Regions from separate parts of the Bacillus sp. LR_5 genome, predicted to be linked through region 2. Evidence: riboswitches for the same ligand, from Rfam matches in the RefSeq annotation. Region 2 holds a riboswitch; each other region holds the start of a gene.
The links. Region 2 has a riboswitch for S-adenosylmethionine ahead of RAC86_RS14750 (2-hydroxyacid dehydrogenase). Riboswitches for the same ligand answer to the same signal wherever they lie in the genome.
Positions count from the first base shown of each region.

Region 1 (6,563 bases), on a different contig from region 2:
GGCTGGCGAGATCACTGCGGAACAGCTTCGTGATATCGAAAATCAAGAGATCACCCGCATTGTGGAAAAACAAAAAGAAATCGGTCTCGATGTGGTAACAGACGGGGAATTCCGACGTTCCTGGTGGCATTATGATTTCCTGGAAGGGCTTGACGGCGTGGAACCGTTCATCCCGGCTGAAGGGATTCAGTTCCATCATGCGAAAACAAAAGCACGCAGCATCAAAGTGACGGGAAAACTCGATTTTACGAGCCACCCCGCGCTTGCCGATTATCAATTTTTACATGAGACTGCCGGTGACGCGACACCAAAGCTGACGATTCCGAGCCCGAATATGCTGTTTTTCGGTGAAAAAGCCGATAAAGGGATTTATGACGACCAAGAGGAATACTTTCATGATCTGGCCCAAGCGTACAAAAAAGCAATCAAAGCCTTCTATGACGCTGGATGCCGCTATCTTCAGCTTGATGATACGTCATGGTCTCTCTTCTTTGAGGAAAAAGGCAGAGAGGTCGTCCGAGCGCTTGGGGGCGATCCAGAAACATTGCCTGCCTTATTCGCCAAAACGATTAACGATGCAGTGGCAGACCGGCCTGATGATTTAGCAATCACGATGCACATTTGCCGCGGCAACTTCCGTTCAACTTGGGCGGCATCAGGAGGCTATGACGCTGTAGCGGAAACGATTTTGGATGGCTTACATTTGGACGGCCTGTTCTTGGAATACGATGATGACCGCTCCGGTAACTTTGATCCGCTCCGTTTCGTGAAACGCAAGGATCTGCAAATTGTACTCGGTTTGATTACATCGAAATACGGCGAGCTTGAAAATCCTGAGGATGTGAAGCGCCGAATCAATGAAGCGGCGCGCTTTGTCAGCCTGGATCAGCTGTGCCTCAGCCCGCAGTGCGGTTTCGCCTCTACAGAAGAAGGCAATCTTTTGACAGAGGAGCAGCAATGGGCGAAGCTGCGCCATGTGATCGACATCGCCAACGATGTGTGGAGATAATCTATCATTGACAGAAACATAAAATGTGTGAATAATAGATACTATCAGAAAATTTCATAAAAAGGTTTTCCTTATCAAGAGAGGTGGAGGGACTGGCCCTGCGATACCCGGCAACCGCTGTTTAACAGAATGGTGCTAAATCCTTTAGAGCAATGATTGCTCTTGAAGATAAGGTTGAGATTGTCACACAAGCTCTTCCTTATCCAAAGGAAGAGCTTTTTTATATTCGAATGGAAAGAAGGAATGGACAACATGCCACAACAAACAACACCCGCAGAACAAAAATCACTTCAAAGAAAAAAACCGCCGTTTCGCGCGGATCAAGTCGGAAGCCTGCTGAGATCTGAGCCCGTTAAAAAAGCGCGGCTGCAAAAAGCGGCCGGCGAGATTACGGCTGAGCAGCTTCGCCAAATCGAAAACGATGAAATCACCCGCATTGTGGAAAAACAGAAGGAAACCGGCCTGAACGTCGTGACAGACGGTGAATTCCGCAGAGCGTGGTGGCACTTTGATTTCCTTGAAAACTTAGATGGCGTTGAGCCGTTTACTCCTGAGCAGGGCATTCAATTCCATAACGTACAGACAAAAGCACGCGGCATAAAAGTGACCGGTGATATCGACTTTTCAACTCACCCAATGCTTGAAGATTACTCCTTTCTCCATAGCATTGCCGGTGACGCGACGCCAAAGATGACAATCCCAAGCCCGAATATGCTGTTTTTCCGCGGAAAGCTGGAAAAGGATGCATACAAAAACGACTATCACCTTTTCCAGCACGATGTATCCAAAGCATATAAAAAAGCGATTCAAGCGTTTTATGACAGAGGCTGCCGCTACCTCCAGCTTGATGATACAGCATGGGCTGTTTTCTTATCTGAAAAAGGCTTAAAACAAATCGAAGCGTTCGGAACAACGCCTGACGAGCTTCGCCAGCTATTTGCGAAATCCATTAACGACGCGATTGCAGACCGTCCGGATGACTTGACCGTAACAATGCACATTTGCCGCGGCAACTTCCAGTCCACTTGGACAGCGGAAGGCGGCTATGACGCAGCAGCCGAAACCATTTTTGACGGCTTGAACCTGGACGGGCTTTTCCTAGAGTATGATGATTCACGCTCAGGCGGATTTGAACCACTCCGTTATGTGAAGCGCTCTGATCTTCAGCTTGTCCTTGGCTTAGTGACATCTAAATTCGGTGAGCTTGAACATCCAGACGATGTAAAACGCCGTATCGAAGAAGCGTCCCGCTATGTGAGCTTAGACCAGCTTTGCCTCAGCCCTCAATGCGGATTCGCTTCAACTGAGGAAGGCAACAAGCTGACTGAAGAACAGCAATGGGCGAAGCTGCGCCATGTGGTTGAGATCGCTAACGATGTTTGGAAATAAGCAAAGAAAAAACACACTTGATTCCCTGGCGGAGCAAGTGTGTTTTTTATGTCATTGAGCGGTATAGCCTCCATCAAGGACGACAGCCTGCCCGGTGACACCCTTCGCTTTCTCGCTTGCCAAAAACACCGCATAATCCGCGATTTCCTTGACGGAAAGCAATCGTTTTTGCGGCACAAGCGGAAAAATGACCTGTTCAAGCACGGAGTCGTAAGGGACATTTCTCGTTTTCGAAAGATCGCTCAGCTGATTGCGGACAAGCTGTGTATCGACATAACCCGGACAGAGCGCGTTGACTGTAATGCCGTGGGGCGCGCCTTCCAGCGCCCCGACCTTTGTCAGTCCAATGACGCCGTGCTTGGCGCTATTATAAGCGGATTTCCCCGCAAAGCCGACTAAACCATTAACAGATGCGATATTAATAATTCTGCCAAATCGCTGTTTTTTCATGATCGGAAAAACATGCTTCATCGCGATGAAGGGCGCCGTCAGCATAACCTTGATCAGCTGTTCAAAGGTTTCTGTCGGAAACTCTTCAATCGGGGCGACGTGCTGAATACCGGCATTGTTCACCAAAATATCCAAGCGGCCGTATCGTTTTTGGATGGCGTTTACCGTATCAGCGACTTGCGCTTCCTTTGTCACATCACACGGAATGGCTGCTGCGTCAAAACCTTCTTCTGCAAGCTTGGAAGCGGTCTTTTCGCATGCTTCCTGATGAAGGTCCGAAACGATGACGCTAGCGCCTTCACGGGCGAATTCCCTCGCGATTTCGAATCCGATTCCGCCGGCTGCCCCAGTCACCAAGGCGACTTGTTTTTTCATGTCAAACACCTTCCCATTAAGAATTTTGTTTGATCACAGACTGGCTTACAGCGAAAGCGGCTTCTGTTTTTTCATAAACCTCTTCAATTGTGACACCTTCCTGAAGCTCCGTCAGTGTCATGCGGCCGTTATCAAAATCAAAAACAGCCAAATCCGTAATCAGCCTGTGTACGACTTTCTGGCCTGTCAGCGGAAGCGAGCATGTTTTTTTCACCTTTGACTCGCCATGTTTATTGACATGTTCCATGATGACAACGATCCGTTTCGCCCCGTTGACGAGATCCATGGCGCCGCCCATCCCTTTTACCATTTTCCCTGGGATCATCCAATTGGCCAAATCGCCCTGCTCAGAAACTTCCATGCCGCCGAGGATAGCCAAATCGATATGCCCGCCTCTTATCATTGCGAATGACTCAGCGCTGTCAAAATAGGAAGCCCCCGTCACTTCAGTGATTGTTTCCTTTCCTGCATTGATCAAATCCGCATCTTCCGTTCCTTCCACAGGATACGGACCGATCCCGAGCAAGCCGTTTTCTGACTGAAGCATGACGTGAACGCCATCGGGTATCTCATTTGCGACAAGCGTTGGCATTCCAATCCCAAGATTGACGTTCATGCCATCCTTGATTTCTTGTACAGCCCGTTTGACCATTCGTTTTCTCGCTTCTTTCATTTCGCCTCACCCTTTCCCGCCGCTTGTCGGACTGTTCGCTTTTCAATCCGTTTTTCATGGCTCGCGCCAAGCACCACATGCTGTACGTAAATTCCCGGCGTATGGATATGATCTGGATCGAGCTCTCCCGCTTCCACGATTTCTTCTGCCTCGGCAATCGTAATCTTCCCTGCCATGGCGGCAACGGGATTGAAATTTCTCGCCGTTTTCCGAAAAACCAAATTCCCCATGGTGTCCGCTTTCCACGCTTTGACAATCGCCACGTCGCCGGTGATGCCTCGCTCCAGTACATATGTCCGGCCGCCGAACGTTTTATGTTCTTTTCCCTCTGCTATTGAAGTACCAACGCCTGTCGCCGTGTAAAATCCCGGTATGCCCGCGCCGCCTGCACGAATTCTCTCAGCGAGCGTTCCTTGGGGAACAAGTTCAACCTCAAGCTCTCCGCTTAAAAACTGCCGCTCAAAAATTTTATTTTCACCGACATAGGATGCGATCATTTTCTTGATTTGCCTGTTAGCCAAAAGCAAACCAAGCCCCCAGTCATCAACTCCGCAATTGTTGCTGACAACGGTTAAATCCTTTACCCCCTGATCTCTTATCGACAAAATGAGCTGTTCAGGAATGCCGCACAGCCCGAATCCTCCTGCGATCAGTGTATCTCCATCATGAATCAGTTCCGCAGCTTCCTTACTTGATGACAGTACTTTTCCCATATTGATGCCCCTTTCGTTTTCTCTTACACTAGACCGGTCAGGCTGTAAATCGCGATCACAGCAAATACGGCAGCCGTTTTAATGAGCGTGATTGCAAAAATATCCCGATACGATTGCCGGTGAGTCAGTCCTGTCACGGCCAGAAGCGTGATGACAGCGCCATTATGCGGCAGCGTATCCATGCCGCCTGATGCCATCGATATGACTCGATGCATCACTTCCGGCGGAATGTTGTAAGCCTGAATCGCCTGCAAGTATTGATCGGACATCGCGCTTAGTGCTATGCCCATACCACCTGAAGCCGACCCGGTGATCCCCGCCAGTGCAGTTGTCGTGACGGCCCCGTTCACAAGCGGATCGGTAAAGGTGTGCGAGATTCCGCTGCTCAGCTTGTGAAACCCCGGCAGCGCGGCGATAACGCCGCCGAAACCATACTCGGCACCCGTATTCATAGATGCCAGCAAGGCACCGCCGATCCCTTCATTCAGCCCTTCCTTCATTTGGGCAAACACCCTTCTCCAATCAAATAAAATCGTTGTAATGATGCCAATCACCAGAGCGAGCTCCACCGACCAAATAGCAGCCGCTGAAGAAATATCGAGCTTGCCGAACTCCTTTAATCCGATCGATGAAAAATCAAATCCATTCGGATACCACTTTGGAAGGTATATGGTGAAACATTTATTCACTGCACCTACGAGTATAAGCGGGACAAAGGCAAGCGCATGCTGCACCGGGCTTTTGTCCGGTTCGGCCGTGAACTCAGGCGATTCAAAAGCAGCAGTATTCTCCGAATCAAAACCGCCGTAGCCTTCGCCGGATGTCTGCGCTTTTTTTCGCCTCGATTCCAAATACATCATGCCCGCTGCCAGCACAATCACTGCGCCGAACAAGCCAAGCCAAGGAGCGGCATAAATGTCTGTTTTGAAAAACGTCGTCGGGATGACATTTTGAATTTGCGGCGTCCCCGGAAGTGCGTCCATTGTAAATGTAAAAGCCCCTAAAGCAATCGTTCCCGGGATGAGGCGTTTCGGTATGTTAGCTTCTCGGAACAGATTTTTCGCAAACGGATACACGGCAAACACGACAACAAATAGGCTGACGCCGCTGTACGTCAAGATAGCGCCCATCAGCACAATGGCAAGTATCGCTCTTTTTGCCCCGACAAGCCTGACAATCGTTTTCGCAATCGATGCCGCAAGCCCGGACATTTCAACGACTTTTCCAAAAATCGCACCGAGTAAAAATACCGGGAAATACAGCTTAATAAAACCCACCATCTTCTCCATAAAAATCGATGAGAAAAAAGGAAGCACATGGCTTGGATCTGTCAGCAGCACCGCAAATAACGCGCAAATCGGCGCAAATAAAATGACAGAAAATCCCCGATACGCCGTAAACATCAGCAAGCCTAACGCCAATAGAATGATGATCAGTTCCACACACATCCCCCATTTCCACGGATAGGAAAGCGTTTACAAAGACTCTCCGCATCGACCGTTCCCGTCCCCTTTCCATATGTACGGGAAGCGGGGGCCAACTATTCCGATTAAAAAAGGAAAGCTCCTTTTTTCGGAGCTTTCCTCTGCCATTCATTTCATTCCTATTAAGATATCAACATCAACCGTAATATCGGCTGATTTCATCTCTTTCAGCAGCCTGACTCTGTCTTCCGGCGCAGACCAAGCGAGCGGCGTCATCTGGAGCAGCCAATGTATCGCTTGGCGGTCAAGCGTTTTGACATAACGCAGCCTCACATGATGGCTGTGTTCAACATTCGCTGTAAAACGCTCAACAGCTGCCATATTGGAATACGTACGCCTTGGTGAATCAGTATATAAAAATTGCCTTAATTCTATTAAATAATCTTTTCGCGGCACTACTTTTATGAGCATGCCATCATCCTTCAGCAGCCTATGAAACTCTGCATAATTGGATGGTGAAAAAATCGACA
Region 1 covers NZ_JAVAXX010000017.1:705-7,267, reverse strand. Annotated here, with positions in the region: gene RAC86_RS05985 (5-methyltetrahydropteroyltriglutamate--homocysteine S-methyltransferase) at 1-1,009, shown strand, start outside; SAM riboswitch class I at 1,078-1,184, shown strand; gene RAC86_RS05980 (5-methyltetrahydropteroyltriglutamate--homocysteine S-methyltransferase) at 1,262-2,398, shown strand; gene RAC86_RS05975 (3-hydroxybutyrate dehydrogenase) at 2,450-3,223, opposite strand; gene RAC86_RS05970 (CoA transferase subunit B) at 3,240-3,896, opposite strand; gene RAC86_RS05965 (CoA transferase subunit A) at 3,893-4,609, opposite strand; gene RAC86_RS05960 (GntP family permease) at 4,633-6,051, opposite strand; gene RAC86_RS05955 (methyltransferase domain-containing protein) at 6,202-6,563, opposite strand, start outside.
Region 1: linked by a shared signal. The riboswitch ahead of RAC86_RS05980 (5-methyltetrahydropteroyltriglutamate--homocysteine S-methyltransferase) and the one ahead of RAC86_RS14750 (2-hydroxyacid dehydrogenase) in region 2 are both predicted to bind S-adenosylmethionine.

Region 2 (11,456 bases):
ATTTTATTCTCATCGGGCTGACTGTGATGATGAAATCCCGCCCAGATCAGCCATTTGTACAGCATTCCGTATCGGAAATCCTTGCATTACTGAACAAATGATAAAAAGCGCCCTGAGACAGGGCGCTTTCTGATTAAGATGCATATTGAGGAGACGTTTCCTCCTGTACTGCTTTTTCCTCAGGTATATGAATGCATTTCGTCATGACTGCACTCGCAAGATAAAGGACCGCAAAGATCCAGACGACGCCTTGCGCACCGACGAGACCGATGAACAGCCAAGCGAGCGCAGGACCGACAAACGCTGATAAACCTGCAGCCAAATTCAACACAGACATGGCCGCTCCTTTGTCTTTTCCGGCCACCGTCGGCACAATCGCACCGATCGGTACATAGCCTGCCAACAAACCTCCCCAAATAAAGCCGATCACGCTGACAACCGCTACACTTCCGCCGGAGAAAACAGGTGCATAATATAATAGGACGGTGAAAATACCGCAGCCGACTCCACCAAACCAAATAACGGTATTTTTCCAGCCGAATTTATCGCCGACAATTCCAAAGATAAGGTTAAACACAATGTTCCCAAGAAAAATCGTTCCCCAAACCTGCAGCCACACATTGGTTGAAATTCCGTGCTGAGCCATGTGCATCGGTAAAAAAACTGGGAAACCATATGTACCAATGCTGTTGATGATTCTGATGATTCCGCCTGTAAGCACCCGAGGATTCGTAAAAAGAATGGTAACTCCTTTTAAAAGTTCCTCGGCTGTTTCCGATCTTTTTCTTTTCTTCTTTTCAAAACGGTCTTTATTGATAAACAATGCGAAGATGGCACCGAGACATACCCAGAATATAGAGCTCCAAAGCGTATTCAAATAGCCGAACGCTTTGATCGCATAGCTTGAGTACCAAGCACCAAACACAAACATGCCGAGACAATATGCAATCCAAAACCAGCCGACAGCAGTGCTCAGTTTGTTTTGGGGTGTTCTGTAAATGACCCATGTCAAGAAAGAATAAGCAAAAAGCGGGTAGCCTAACCCTTTTACGAAGTAAGTCACATACATCACAGGAAGGTTCAGCTGTTCAAATCCAAACACGATAAAGGCAGCTGTACCGATCACATAAAACAACAGCCCCATAAACATCGTCCGTTTTGCGCCAAATGCTTCGAGACATACACCTGAAAACCAGGAAGCTATGGCAAGCGCAATCCCGTAAATGCTAAAAATTGAAGCGGATTGCTGAACCGTAAGTCCGTTTTCGATCAGAAACGGGCTGAGCCAGCCTTGTTCAAGCCCGTCTCCCATCATAAACAAAACAACCCCTAAAAACCCCCAGGCAAGCCGCTTCGGTATTCCAATTTTATCTAACATATCTGTCTCCTCCTTAGATGCTGATATCAATTACCGTATTACCTTGTTAAAGCCGAAAATTAGTTCATTCCTTAAAACAGCAGCACATACCGACTTATATCAACACTTTGCTTTCTGACTCTGAAAAAAAACGCTGTGTTTGCTTCCATTCCTCATATAAAGCCAGTTCGACCCGACAGTCTTGCGGTTCGATCACCCGGATATTTGCTGACATCTCTTCCGTCAATTGAAAGGTTTCATTGCAAATGACTGCAGCGCCAACGACAGATGCCTGATGATATCCCTCTTGGACATAGATTTTTTTCTGAAGAAGGTCCGCGATATATTGAGTGAGTGCTTTGCTTTGGAATCCTCCTCCGCACACCCAAACAAAGTCACGTTCAAACGGAGTAACCCTTGTTAAAATGTCAAAGTTCCATTTGATCGAAAATGCGATCTCTTGCAGTGCCGCACGTACAAAATGTGCTCTCTTTAAATTTGAGGAAAGCGGGGCATCAAAAAGAAATCCGCCTCTCGTTAACGCATTCTTTTCTGCCGATAAGTAAGAACCGAGAGCCGCCACACACGCATTGTCTTCTTTAGCAAGGGCAGAAATCTCTTCCTCCATCACTTCGTACGATTCATTTGGATAAAATATCTGTTTTAATTTTTGATAATTCAGGCCGGTAATTCCCGGATTCGTTTCCACAAGCCAATGTCCTTGATCTGTATGGCAGTTCAGCCATGCTTTATGTTTTGTGTCGCCATGATCAGCAGTAATTTTGGTTATTGGCGTTGTTGTCCCTGATACGATGACAATGTCCTCAAGCGCAGCGCCAGTGCTTTTCACAGCCAGTTGTGTATCACCACCCCCTGCTATAACCTTAGCAGTTATAGAAAGGCCTAATTCGGACGCATATTCATTTGTTATCGTTCCAATCGCTGTTCCCGCTCTTACAAGAGGCGGAAGGATGGATGGTGAAAAGCCGAATATGCCGCACATCTCTTCTGACCAAGTGTTTTGCTTCACGTCAAACAGCAGGGTTTCGGTTGCCTGCGATGGTTCATATGTCAAAATTCCGCTCAGCTGATATGTCACCCAATCACTGATGCTTGTAAAACTAGCAGTCTTTTCCCATAAAAAGGGCTGACGCTGTTTTAAACCATAAAGCTTGAGCGCAGAAAAAAGTGCAGTCGGGAGGCGGCCTGTGCGGCTGTATATCTCTTCCTGATTGGGTATACTCTCCTCCCACTCACGGCCACGATTATCAATGTTCGGCAGCCCGAGAAAAGAGTCGCCGTTTTGATCGATCAGAACAATCCCCTGTCTTTGACTTGTCGATGTCAAACCAATAATGTCAATATCACCTGAACGAGAAAGCGCACGTTTTGCCAGTTTCATCACTTGCTTCCACAGCACCTGAGGAGAAAAATAACGGCTGTCCGGGTAAAGCGTCTCGGTAGCATACACGATGTCCTCCCTTTCAACCGTTTGAACGCTGCCCGATACACTTACGACCGCTACTCTCGCATTCCCTGTGCCGATATCAAAAACGAGATAGCCTTTTTGTTTTTTCATTCCTGTAACCTCCTCTCTTAAACCTCTGTTTTCAGCTCATCTTTGTTATACAGTGTCGGAATATTAAGAGTTTTTCCAACCTTCCACTTTTTGAGGGCTTCGTTCAGGATCGTCACGTGATGATCTTCTACTTCAAAGGTTGCTCCAGCGAGATGCGGTGTTGCCAGAACATTAGGCAATGAAATGTATTCGTAATCTGATTCCTCTGGAGGTTCATGATAAAAAACGTCTAAAATCGCTCCTCTGATTTTATGTTCTTTTAATACAGATAAAAGATCTTCACGGTTTACCACAACTGCTCTTGAAGTATTGACGAAAATCGCACTCTCTTTCATCAGATCAAAATACTTCCGATCAATAAGTCTCAGTGTTTTCTCAGTACGAGGCAGATGGACAGAAACGATATCACTGTCTGAAAACACCGTTTTGAGAGATACTTTTTCATACAGCGGATGATCGTCTTGTACGTATGGATCGTAATACTTTACTTTACAGTCAAACGCTGTCAGCAGTTTTGCAATCCTTTGACCAACCGCGCCGAACCCAACCATGCCGACCGTTTTTCCCGTTAATTCGTTCCCTTTAAATTTGACATAAGCCTGCAAGTAATCGCTGTCCCATTTTCCATCCTTCAGCCATTGATTAGAGGAGCTGGTATGGCGGAGAAAGGAAATCACATTACCGATAAACATTTCAGCAACCGCTTGTGCATTCCGCCCGGGTGTATAGAAAACGGGTATACCTCTTTTTGATGCTGCGGCCACATCCACATTGGATGGCATTCCTCTGCACACGCCCACAAATGAAAGTTCTGGAACAGATGCAAATACGCTGTCTGTTACTTGATCAAGCTCAGTAATCAAGCCTGTCGCATTTGTTGCTTTTAGCAGCTGAATGAGTTCATCTTCCCGATATGCCCGGCCTTGTTCCTTCCAAGATTGATAAGTAACTGAGCCAAACATGTTTTCAAGCTCTTTTCGTCCTTCTTCGTTGTACGGTGCCGTAACCAAAACCGTCATGGTGCAAAACATCCTTTTCATCATATTTTTTCATAAAAAAATCTCTTTCCGAAGATGGAAAGAGATTCATGTATAAGCGTGCCCTGTTTACAGACAGACGCCGGTATAAACCTTGCTTTCCTATCTTTCAAGCTGACGCTTGCTGGAATTGGCACAATAATGTTGCCGAGGTTTCATAGGGCCAGTCCCTCCACCTCTCTGGATAGAAAATGTTGAGTATGTAATTTTCAGAATGAAGAATACGTTTATCATAAAGAAGTCTCAGATTGATGTCAATCTCTTTTTTTCAGAATTGACGTTATCATCCGAAATGTTATAATTCTTACAAAATATCTAACTAGAGAGAGGAACTGGGCCATGAAATCTTTTGCCACACAACAAAACGGCATTTTTAAATCCGTTTGCTCGCTTGACTGCCCGGATCAGTGCGGATTGTTAATACATAAAAAAGACGGAAAAATTGTGAAAGTCCAAGGTGATCCTGATCATCCTGTCACAGCCGGGAACATATGCAACAAAGTCCGAAACATGACGGAGCGCATCTATGATGAAAAGCGGCTGACTACACCGCTTAAACGGACAGGTGCGAAAGGCCAAGCGATATTCGAACCGATTTCTTGGGAAGAGGCAATCGATACCATTACCTCCCGCTGGAAACAGCTGATTGATGAAGAAGGAGCTGAAAGCATACTTCCGTACAGCTTTTACGGAAATATGGGGAAATTAACAGCTGAAGGTATGGACCGCCGCTTCTTTTACCGCATGGGTTCGAGCCAGCTCGAAAGGACGATTTGCAGCAAAGCAGGATCAGAGGGCTATAAATATACAATGGGTATAAGTGCGGGAATTGATCCTGAGGAAACCATTCATACGAAACTATTTATTTTTTGGGGAATCAACGCGGTCAGTACAAATATGCACCAAATTACTATCGCCCAAAAAGCACGAAAACAAGGTGCAAAAATTGTCGTGATTGATGTTCATAAAAACCAGACAGGACGTCTTGCAGATTGGTTTATTCCCATAAAACCCGGAACCGACAGCGCACTTGCTCTTGGCATCATGCACATCTTATTTAAAGAAAACCTTCATGATGAAGCATTTCTGTCTGAATACACGGTCGGCTATGAAGAGCTCCGTGAACACGTGAAACAGTATGATCCGGAAAAGGTATCACTGATCACCGGTGTCAGCACCGAAGATATGTATCAGCTGGCAAGAATGTACGGCGAAACCTCCCCTGCTTTTATTAGAATCGGAAACGGACTTCAACACCACGATAACGGCGGGATGATTGTACGGACGATTGCCTGTCTTCCGGCGGTTACTGGCCAATGGCTGCACACAGGGGGCGGCGCAATTAAGCATAACAGCGGAATTTTAGAATATAACACAAATGCCTTGCAGCGGCCTGACTTATTGAAGGGGCTCACACCGAGATCGTTTAATATGAATCAGCTGGGCAAAGTGCTTTTGGAAACCGATCCGCCGATTCGTTCTCTTTTTATTTACGGGACGAATCCAGCCGTTGTCGCTCCAGAAGCGAATAAAGTCAGACAGGGCTTGCTGCGGGAAGACCTGTTTACTGTGGTTCATGATTTATTTTTAACGGAAACGGCTGCATATGCGGACATTGTACTGCCTGCAACATCCGCTTTTGAAAATACTGATTTTTATACCTCCTACTGGCACCATTACATTCAGCTTCAGCAGCCAGTGATTGAGAAATATGGAGAAAGCAAGTCTAACACTGAGGTGTTCCGATTACTGGCTGAAGCAATGGGGTTCACAGACCAGGAGCTCAAAGATTCAGATGAAGAATTAATCCGCCAGGCGCTTGACCATCCAGATAACCCATATTTGGCGGAGATTGATTACGATTCACTTACTAAGCATTCATTTATGAAAGCGAAACGCGAAAAGCCGCTGTTTCCAGGCGAACTTCCGACTCCAAGCGGAAAAATAGAATTATACTCAGAGAAAATGAAACAAGCCGGTTTCCCGGCTTTACCGACACATACGCCTCTTACATGCGATAACGAATATCCGTTTATGTATGTTCCGGGGCCAAACCATAATTTCTTAAACTCAACGTTTTCCAACAATGCAAAGCACATCAAGCTTGAAAGGACGCCAAAGCTCTTTATCAACACAAAAGATGCTGAAGAACATGGAATCATTGATGGGGATCCTGTACGAATTTGGAACGGTCGGGGAGAATGCGAGCTGGCCGCTGCAGTCGGAGAACAAGTGCTGCCCGGGGTCGTAGTCAGCCAAGGATTATGGGCGGATGAAACAGGCAAAAAACAGCTTGTAAACGCGCTTACCTCAGACCGCTTGTCCGATATGGGCGGCGGCGCCACCTTTTTTTCAGGACGTGTACAGATTGAAAAAGCATGAACAAAAAAACGCCCAAATCACGTTCTGGCAGTTTTTTTGGTTGAAAATGAAACCCGGAGTATGCCAAGCCCGTATAACATAAAATCGACATAATGGAGGCATGCATATGGACGTTTTTTTAGGAATCGGTGTTGCTTTAGCTGGATATTTTATCGGTGAAGGCTTAAAGCAAATGAACCATCCAAAAGCATATGAAAAAAGTGATACCTTTCTTATAAAAGAACGAGATATTCACTTTTACATCGGACATTTTTTAGGAATAACGACAACTGAGGCAAAACAGTTAGCTGGAGACATGACAGACATTCCATACATTGAAATAAACGGAAAAAAATATGTACAGAAACATATGTTAAAAGAATGGACATTCACATTAATTGAGAAACATCAGGGTGAATAAAGCAAATCTGAGGAGAGCGAGATTCATTGTCACGCTCTTCTCAGTTCAGATGTATAGTCAGCTGATCATCCTCTCAGTTCAAACATCGATTCTATTTTAAGTAAACTTGTAAAGATACATTCTGATTGCCGTAAGACCAAACGGTGTTTTCAATTTTGAGGTTCTGGCTGAATGTTTCAATCCATACCTGTTTTGAGTTTAATAAAAGACAATTGCGCTGAGTTAAGCGTCACTTCTTCAATCTGCTCGTTTTTTTGATACACAAATACAACTTTTATGGTATCTCCGTCTTTCGCCATATTCATCTTCAATGTCTCTCCTTTATGATACGTAGAATGCCACTCTTCTAAAATTTTTTAAACTTTATTTCGATATCCATGTCATTTCTCGTACAGCGCCTCCCCTTTTTTCTAAAACGCGAACCTGATTTACTTTATTTTCCCGGTAAGCTGCACACGTTTATAAAGGATTAGAGAATCCCAAAACCAGTAAATCACTGCTGATGCAATACTTAACATATAATAAATATTTGATTGGAATATCCATGATATTGAAGCAGGCTCATTGATAGCATAAAACAGGAATACAGAAATGAAAGCGAGTACAATGTAAAACGATAGATACATTAAACTGAATGTTCTTGCTGTTTTCTGCAAGATCATTTGCAGCGGAAAAGCAAAAAGCCCAAACATCATAAAACCATATAATAAAGCAAGTGCTCCTGTGAATAAAGCGATCATCAGCATGTGATAGGTGACGAGAGAATAAAATCCGAAAAGCAAACCAAAAGAAAGGCTGGATAGTCCTAACGTCATAAGCTGATATGATACCATTTTGTTCATTTTTTCACCTCCTAATTGACTTTTTAATGGTGGCTGTTATGTTTACATGCAGATTCCTTCCCTAACCTGTCCTAATCTCTGCTTCTTTTTCAAACGTTTTGTACAGTGTTTCCCAGCTTTAGACAGCTTCTTCATATACGAAGTGTGCTAATAAAAGGTTTCAAAAACGACCGAAGGTAAAGCCTCTCTGGCTTAAATGGGAAAGAGTCAACGAAAAAAAGCGAATGAATACCTGCCTAACAGACAGAATAAGAAGAGTTGATATTCAACACTTTTCGTAAAGGGGTGACACCAATGAGTAAAAAAGGAATTCAAAATTCAAGTATTGAGCAAATAAGAAATGACCATGAGACTGAAACAGCTTTTAAAGTAGATGATCCTAAAAAACATGGTTCTGATCCTAAAAGAACGAAATAAGTTTCGACTTAACCCCATATGACACAGTTAAATTTCAATAATCTGGAGTGAGTAAAGTGACTCAAAAAAGTGGAGCAGACAGACCGGATGACTACAAAAGATTTTCTTCAATTGACAAGGACTATGATTTCCAGCAGACTTTAAATGAAAGTGGTAAGACAGAAAATGCAAACGCTGAAACGCAAACTCATAATAAAGAAAACATAAATGACACCACAGATGTGGCTGGAAAATATTTCGATCCCTCAGATTATAAAGGAACCACGCAATTGGAAAAAGGATTGGCTGAAACTCATGAACAAGTCAGCGATGACTATTTTGAAGGGACTATTGATCAAAATTTGGACTAGTCATTTAAAACGGAGCTAACTTTAAAGAAGTAAGTTAGTTCCGTTTTCACAGTGAAAATACCTGTCAATGCTAACATCATACCAGCTTCTGATATTGAGGAAGCTTAAAACCCCACCGAATAAGGTGGGGTTTTAACGTCATGTAACCTAATTAATATTTAAAACGATGAATGACCGTTTGAAGTTCTTCCGCCAACTTGGATAGAGATTCTGCAGCATAAGAGATTTCCTCCATTGAATGAAGCTGTTCCTGTGATGATTTTGCAACCGCTTCTGTATTTGCTGACGTTTCTTTTGTACCAGCGGCTAATGTATGAACTGTATGCTGAATTACTTCAACGCCTGATGTAAGCTGCTGTGTTGCCGCTGCCACTTCTTGTATTTGAGAAGTGACCTGTTCCACCAAATTCAGTATTTCATTGAAATTCCCTGTTGTCTCTTGAGAAAGAACAATACCTGAGCTCACATTTTCTTGAACAACCTTAATGTTATTCACCGTTTCAATTGATTCATTTTGGATGGTTGTTACCACCGATTGGATGTGATGGGCTGATTTATTCGTTTCATCGGCCAATTTCCGAACTTCTTCTGCCACCACAGCAAATCCTTTCCCTTGTTCTCCGGCTCTGGCCGCCTCGATCGCTGCATTCAGTGCCAGCAAATTTGTCTGCTCTGAAATATTTGTGATTAGCGAAGAAATATTGCTGATTTCTGCTGTGCTCGCTACCAATGCCTGCAAGCCATTGCCGGCAGAATCGACAGATTTATCAATGAACTTCATCTGATCTAACATTTTGTTGACGGATTGAGATCCTATTTCAGCCTTGTCTCTCATCGACGAAGAAAGATCCGCTATGTTACCTGTATTTGAAGCAACAGATGATATACTGTCTAATAATTCAGTAATGGATTCCGCACTCTTTTCTGTCATTGAGCTTTGCTTCACATTGCTGTCGGCAGCCATCTGCATCGCTCCGGAAATTTGTTCAGAAGTTGATTTTGATTCTTCCGCGCTTGCCGATAATTCCTCGGAAGATGCAGCGACTTGTTCAGATGAGCTGCTGATCTGCTTCACAATTTGAGTTAATGAATGGGTAAAAGAATTGAAAGATTGAGCAAGCTGACCAAATTCGTCCTTATTTTTCACAATGACTTTTTTGGTTAAATCCGCCTCGCCATGAGCAATTTCCTCCAGCTGCCTATTCATACTTCTTAATGGCACCATAATGGACTTTAACAACAATAAGCTTAAAACAATGCCTACCATTATTGATACCGCTGTGACAATGATGATGAACCATTGACTCATTTCCCCATTGCTGTGTATTTCACCTTTTAGATCCTCCACCTCTTGATCCAGGCGATCAGACAGCTTATTGACAGCTGGATCTACAACTTCTTTTCTTAACGTTCTTTCTTCTCCAAAATGAATGGTTTCTGCTTTTTTAGGATCTGAAGAATAGGCTTTTAATACTTGCTGATTTAAAGCTCTATACTGAATAATACTTGTTTTAATGTCTTCAATATTTGATTGATATTTCTCTTCATCAATCAAGTCATTGACTCGATCCAGGCTCATTAAGGCATCGTCTGCTTTTTCCTTCATTCCCTCTTCATATTCTTTGTCTCCGGTAATCAGAAAGCCTCTTTCATCATTTGATAAACCGGCCAATCGATATTGGATGTATTTCATTTCTTTTTGGAATTCCATTTTGTCTTTAAGTTCTTCATTCTTTTTCACAGTAGAAGAAATCATAAAAACGGAGGAACCTCCAATTCCAATCATTGAAAGAACTAATATTGATACAATCCCCAGCAATTTTGTTTTCACTTTCATGTGTCGTTTTCCCTTTCTGCACTATGTATGATTGAAATAGCTATTCGCTTACTCCCATGTCAATAATATCGACATGTTTTATCAAGTTTTATAGTGATGTCTTATCCAGTACATAAGCAAATTGTTTACATCTCTAGACAATGCAGAAAAACACGAAAGACATTTACTGCCTTGTCTACATAGTATTTCAATTTGCTCTTTTTATTCAGACATACTAAAAAAGGCTTTTCCTATCTCAAATTAGCTGAACAGGCTGTTCTTTCGAAAATATAATACAATACGCAGCCTGATGTGAAGGAGCGAAACGCCAAATGGGGATCATCAATGGAAAAGAATTCATTGACCGATTAAATAAACTAGAAAACGAAATATGGTATGATGGCGAAAAATTAGAGGGTAACATTTCTGATCATCCTGCATTTAAAGGAATACTCAAAACGAAAAGCTCGCTTTAATGATTTGCAAACGAAGGATGAGTTAATCAATGAAATGACTTATCACCTTCCTGGAGATCTTGATCGAATCGGTCTCTCATATCTTCAGCCTAAAACCAAAAGTGATTTGAGAAAAAGAAGGAACATGATAGAACATTGGGCTAGACATACTCATGGAATGATGGGGAGAAGTCCGGATTATATGAATACGGTCATGATGAGCTTTGCATCCTCAGCAGAGCTTTTAAGAGATAAAGAAAATTGCTTTCCGGAACATATACTAGACATGTATCAGAAAGCTGCTAAACATGATCTTTCCTTTACCCATACATTCATTACCCCCCAAGTGAACCGGTCACAGTCCTATTTGGGGCTAAGTGAAAAACCGATATCTGCTAAAGTAATCGATAGAACTGAAAAAGGATTAATTATACAAGGTGCACGTTTGCTTGCGACTCAAGGCGGGTTAACTGATGAAATCTTGGTTTTTTCGGCACCGAAATTTTATTTTGAAAAGGATGAAGCTTTTGCATTTTCGATTCCATCTAATACAAAAGGTGTCAAATTCATCACAAGAGAATCATTTGTATTAAGCGATTCTGCCTTTAATCATCCCTTAAGCTCAAAGTATGAAGAAATGGATTCAATCGTAGTTTTCGATCACGTGTTAGTGCCATGGGATCGTGTGTTTTTTTACGATAATGTTGAAGCAGCTAAAGACTTTATGACGAAAAGCTCCTTTCATGCCTTTACCTTTCACCAGGTCGTCATTAGGCAAATGATCAAAATTGAATTTCTATTAGGAGTTGCACAGCTTCTGG
Region 2 covers NZ_JAVAXX010000061.1:6,326-17,781, forward strand. Annotated here, with positions in the region: gene RAC86_RS14740 (MFS transporter) at 134-1,378, opposite strand; gene RAC86_RS14745 (FGGY-family carbohydrate kinase) at 1,473-2,936, opposite strand; gene RAC86_RS14750 (2-hydroxyacid dehydrogenase) at 2,954-3,979, opposite strand; SAM riboswitch class I at 4,073-4,164, opposite strand; gene RAC86_RS14755 (molybdopterin oxidoreductase family protein) at 4,313-6,355, shown strand; gene RAC86_RS14760 (hypothetical protein) at 6,462-6,755, shown strand; gene RAC86_RS14765 (hypothetical protein) at 6,932-7,060, opposite strand; gene RAC86_RS14770 (UPF0715 family protein) at 7,184-7,597, opposite strand; gene RAC86_RS14775 (hypothetical protein) at 7,892-8,014, shown strand; gene RAC86_RS14780 (YozQ family protein) at 8,071-8,364, shown strand; gene RAC86_RS14785 (methyl-accepting chemotaxis protein) at 8,516-10,201, opposite strand; partial or broken gene hpaB (4-hydroxyphenylacetate 3-monooxygenase, oxygenase component) at 10,513-11,456, shown strand, end outside.

Region 3 (4,489 bases), on a different contig from region 2:
AAATCATAAATACTCGACTTTTCGCGGCTCATATAGTCTGAAATCAGCCGCAGCAGCATTTTATAAACGAGAATACGGCATCGATCTTGACCCGGAAACTGAAGTCGCTGTATTATTCGGCGGGAAAGCCGGTCTGGTCGAGCTCCCGCAATGCTTGTTGAATCCGGGTGATACGATTTTAGTTCCGGATCCGGGCTATCCTGATTACTGGTCAGGTGTCACACTCGCGAAAGCGAAGATGGAAATGATGCCGCTCGTAAAGGACAGGGCGTTTCTTCCTGATTACAGCAGCATCGCGGCTGAAGTAAGGGAACAGGCGAAATTGATGTATTTGAATTATCCGAATAATCCGACGGGAGCTGTTGCTACCTCCGAGTTTTTTGAAGAAACCGTGAGTTTTGCGAAAGAAAACGGGATCTGTGTCGTTCATGATTTTGCTTACGGCGCTGTAGGATTTGACGGCTGCAAGCCGTTAAGCTTTTTGCAGACTGAAGGTGCGAAGGATATCGGAATTGAAATTTATACGCTGTCAAAAACGTATAACATGGCAGGGTGGCGGGTCGGTTTTGCTGTCGGAAACGCTTCGGTCATTGAAGCGATCAATCTTTATCAAGACCATATGTTTGTCAGTCTTTTCAGAGCGACTCAGGAGGCTGCAGCGGCGGCACTGCTAGCTGATCAGACGTGTGTGGCGGAGCAAAATGCCCGATATGAGAGCAGGCGAAACGCTTGGATTGCGGCATGCCGGGAAATCGGCTGGGATGTGACAGCTCCGGCAGGTTCATTTTTTGCATGGCTGCCTGTGCCTGAAGGCTATACTTCCGAGCAGTTCTCAGACCTTTTGCTGGAAAAAGCGAATGTGGCGGTTGCGGCTGGAAACGGCTTCGGTGAATATGGCGAGGGCTACGTCAGAGTCGGACTGCTGACAAGTGAAGAAAGACTCAAAGAAGCCGCTTATCGAATTGGGAAACTGAACCTGTTTACCCAAAAAAGCATTGACAAGATCTGATAACGATGGGATAATTCAAAATAATTTATAAAATCTATATTTTCTTATCAAGAGCAGGCAGAGGGACGAGCCCGATGAAGCCCGGCAACCGACTTATAAAGCACGGTGCTAATTCTTGCAGCTGGCGGCTGAGAGATAAGATTCGGACGAGAAACGAAACCTCTTTAGACGCGATTGCTGTTTGAAGAGGTTTTTTTATATGGATGAAATGAAAGGAGCTCTGGCATGAGTGAGTTATTAGCAACATATCTCCTGACCGAACCGGGAGCCGATACAGAGAAAAAAGCAGAACAAATCGCAACAGGATTGACAGTAGGCTCATGGACAGATCTGCCCCTTGTAAAACAGGAGCAAATGCAAAAGCACAAGGGGCGGGTGATAAAGGTCGAGGAAAGAGAGGGAACTCCTGCATCAGGGAAACAAGCGGTGATCACAATTGCCTATCCTGAAATCAATTTCTCTCAGGATATTCCGGCTTTGCTGACAACAGTGTTTGGCAAGCTGTCGCTGGACGGAAAAATCAAATTACTCGATCTTCACTTCTCTGAAGCATTTAAGCGCACGCTGCCGGGACCGAAGTTTGGCGTATACGGCATCCGGAAGCTGCTGGGAGAGTTTGAGAGACCGCTGTTAATGAGCATTTTTAAAGGGGTTATCGGAAGGGATCTGAGTGATATTAAAGAACAGCTCAGGCAGCAGGCGCTTGGCGGAGTTGATTTGATTAAGGACGATGAAATTTTCTTTGAGACAGGTCTGGCGCCTTTTGAAACAAGAATTACAGAAGGAAAGCAAATATTGAAAGAAACGTATGAGCAAACCGGGCATAAAACGCTGTATGCGGTCAATTTGACTGGACGTACGGCTGATCTGAAAGACAAAGCGAGACGCGCTGCCGAATTAGGAGCAGATGCGCTTTTGTTTAATGTCTTCGCTTACGGCTTGGACGTCATGCAAAGCCTAGCGGAAGATCCCGAAATCGCAATCCCGATTATGGCACATCCAGCTGTCAGCGGGGCGTTTACGTCTTCTCCGTTCTACGGATTTTCTCATGCTCTTTTGCTCGGAAAATTGAACCGGTATTGCGGTGCTGACTTCAGTCTCTTCCCATCTCCATACGGTTCGGTTGCGCTTCCAAAAGAAGATGCGCTGGCGATTCACGAAGAATGTGTAAGAGAGGATGCCTTTAACCAAACATTTGCCGTTCCGTCAGCAGGCATTCATCCCGGTATGGTTCCGCTTTTAATGCGGGATTTCGGCATAGATCATATTATTAACGCCGGGGGAGGCGTACACGGACATCCGAACGGCGCCCAAGGCGGGGGCAAAGCGTTCAGAGCCATAATTGATGCGGTCTTAGAAGCCCAGCCGATTGATGAAAAAGCCGAACAATGCAAGGATCTAAAGCTTGCCCTTGATAAATGGGGAAAGGTTGAAGCTGTATGACGACTCGAAAGCCTTTAATTATTTGTGATTTTGACGGAACCATCACGATGAACGACAACATTATAAGCATCATGAAAACATTTGCTCCGCCGGAGTGGACGGCATTAAAAGACGGCGTGCTGTCCAAAACGCTGTCGATCAAGGAAGGTGTCGGACGGATGTTCGGCCTTCTGCCAAGCAGTTTAAAAGAAGAGATTACAAGATTTGTATTGGAAGATGCAAAAATCAGGGAAGGCTTTCGGGAATTTGTAGCGTTTGTCAAGGAGCATGAGATTCCGTTTTATGTCGTAAGTGGAGGAATGGACTTTTTTGTATATCCATTGCTTGAAGGCATTGTGGAGAAAGACCATATTTATTGCAACCATGCTTCATTTGACAATGACTATATTCAAATTGGCTGGCCTCATTCGTGCAAAGGGACTTGCAGCAATCAATGCGGGTGCTGCAAGCCGTCAGTGATACATGAACTCGCTGAACCGAACCAATATATCATCATGATCGGTGATTCGGTTACAGATGTAGAGGCAGCAAAGCTGTCTGATCTTTGTTTTGCAAGGGATTATTTATTAAACGAATGCCGGGAGCAGAATCTGAATCATCTCCCGTATCAAGATTTTTATGAGATAAGAAAAGATATTGAGAATGTAACGGAGGTACAGGAATGGCTGCAAAACAAGAACGCTGGAGAGAACTCGCTGAAGTAAAACGGGAATTGGCTGAACGAGATTGGTTTCCGGCGACTAGCGGCAATCTGTCTATTAAAGTTTCTGATGAGCCTTTAACATTTCTCGTCACTGCAAGCGGAAAAGATAAACGCAAAGAGACGGGCGAAGATTTTCTGCTGGTGGATCAGTATGGAGAGCCTGCCGAAAGCGGGCATTCTCTGAAACCGTCAGCGGAAACGCTTTTGCACACACATTTGTACAATAAAACCAATGCCGGATGCTGCCTGCATGTCCATACGGTAAACAATAATGTGATCTCAGAGCTATACGGAGATCAAAAGAAAATCACATTCAGAGGCCAGGAAATAATAAAAGCGCTCGGCCTGTGGGAAGAGAATGCAGAAGTGACCATTCCGATCATTAAAAATCCGGCTCATATTCCGACGCTCGCGGCACTGTTTGCCGAAGAGATTTCAGAAGATTCAGGAGCTGTTCTGATCCGAAATCACGGTATTACCGCTTGGGGAAGAACAGCATTTGAAGCAAAAAGAGTGCTTGAAGCATATGAATTTTTGTTCAGCTACCATTTGAAATTGAAAACACTCCAGCACCAGCTGGTTAAATAAAAGGAGGAACTGAAATGGCAACAATTCGAATTCATGATGAGGCAAATACAACGATTGAAAATCAAGAGGAAGTAGCAAGCTTTCTGGACAGTCAAGAGGTTATTTATGAGCAATGGGATATCGCGAAGCTCCCGGAACAGCTTTCAGAGAAATATGATCTGACAGAAGAAGATAAACAGCAAATCCTTGATACCTTTGAAACTGAAATTAAAGATATCTCAGCCCGCCGCGGCTACAAAGCACAGGATGTTATTTCTTTGTCAGATAGCAATCCGAAACTTGATGAACTGCTTGAGAACTTTAAAAGAGAGCATCACCACACAGACGATGAGGTCCGTTTTATCGTAAGCGGACACGGCATTTTTGTCATTCAGGGCAAGGATGGCACGTTTTTTGATGTCCGTTTAAACCCTGGAGATTTAATCTCCGTGCCTGAAAATATCCGCCATTATTTCACACTTCAGGAGGATCGCAAAGTTGTCGCGGTGAGAATCTTTGTCACAACAGAAGGCTGGGTTCCAATTTATGAAAAAGACAGCGTGAATCAATAAGCAGGAAAAGCCCCGTTTGAAGAACGGGGCTTTTTATATTTATTGCAAACGCCACTTTTCATATTGTGACATTTCTTTTTTAATCAGCATCCAAATCAAACCTAAAACAGCTGCATCGTCAATGATCCCAAGACCGAGTATAACATCTGGAATGACATCGAGCGGCATGGCGATATATAAGATGGCAGCAGTTAG
Region 3 covers NZ_JAVAXX010000380.1:335-4,823, reverse strand. Annotated here, with positions in the region: partial or broken gene mtnE (methionine-glutamine aminotransferase) at 1-1,009, shown strand, start outside; SAM riboswitch class I at 1,051-1,151, shown strand; gene mtnW (2,3-diketo-5-methylthiopentyl-1-phosphate enolase) at 1,235-2,452, shown strand; gene mtnX (2-hydroxy-3-keto-5-methylthiopentenyl-1-phosphate phosphatase) at 2,449-3,156, shown strand; gene RAC86_RS35265 (methylthioribulose 1-phosphate dehydratase) at 3,114-3,743, shown strand; gene mtnD (acireductone dioxygenase) at 3,758-4,294, shown strand; gene RAC86_RS35255 (YkvA family protein) at 4,334-4,489, opposite strand, start outside.
Region 3: linked by a shared signal. The riboswitch ahead of mtnW (2,3-diketo-5-methylthiopentyl-1-phosphate enolase) and the one ahead of RAC86_RS14750 (2-hydroxyacid dehydrogenase) in region 2 are both predicted to bind S-adenosylmethionine.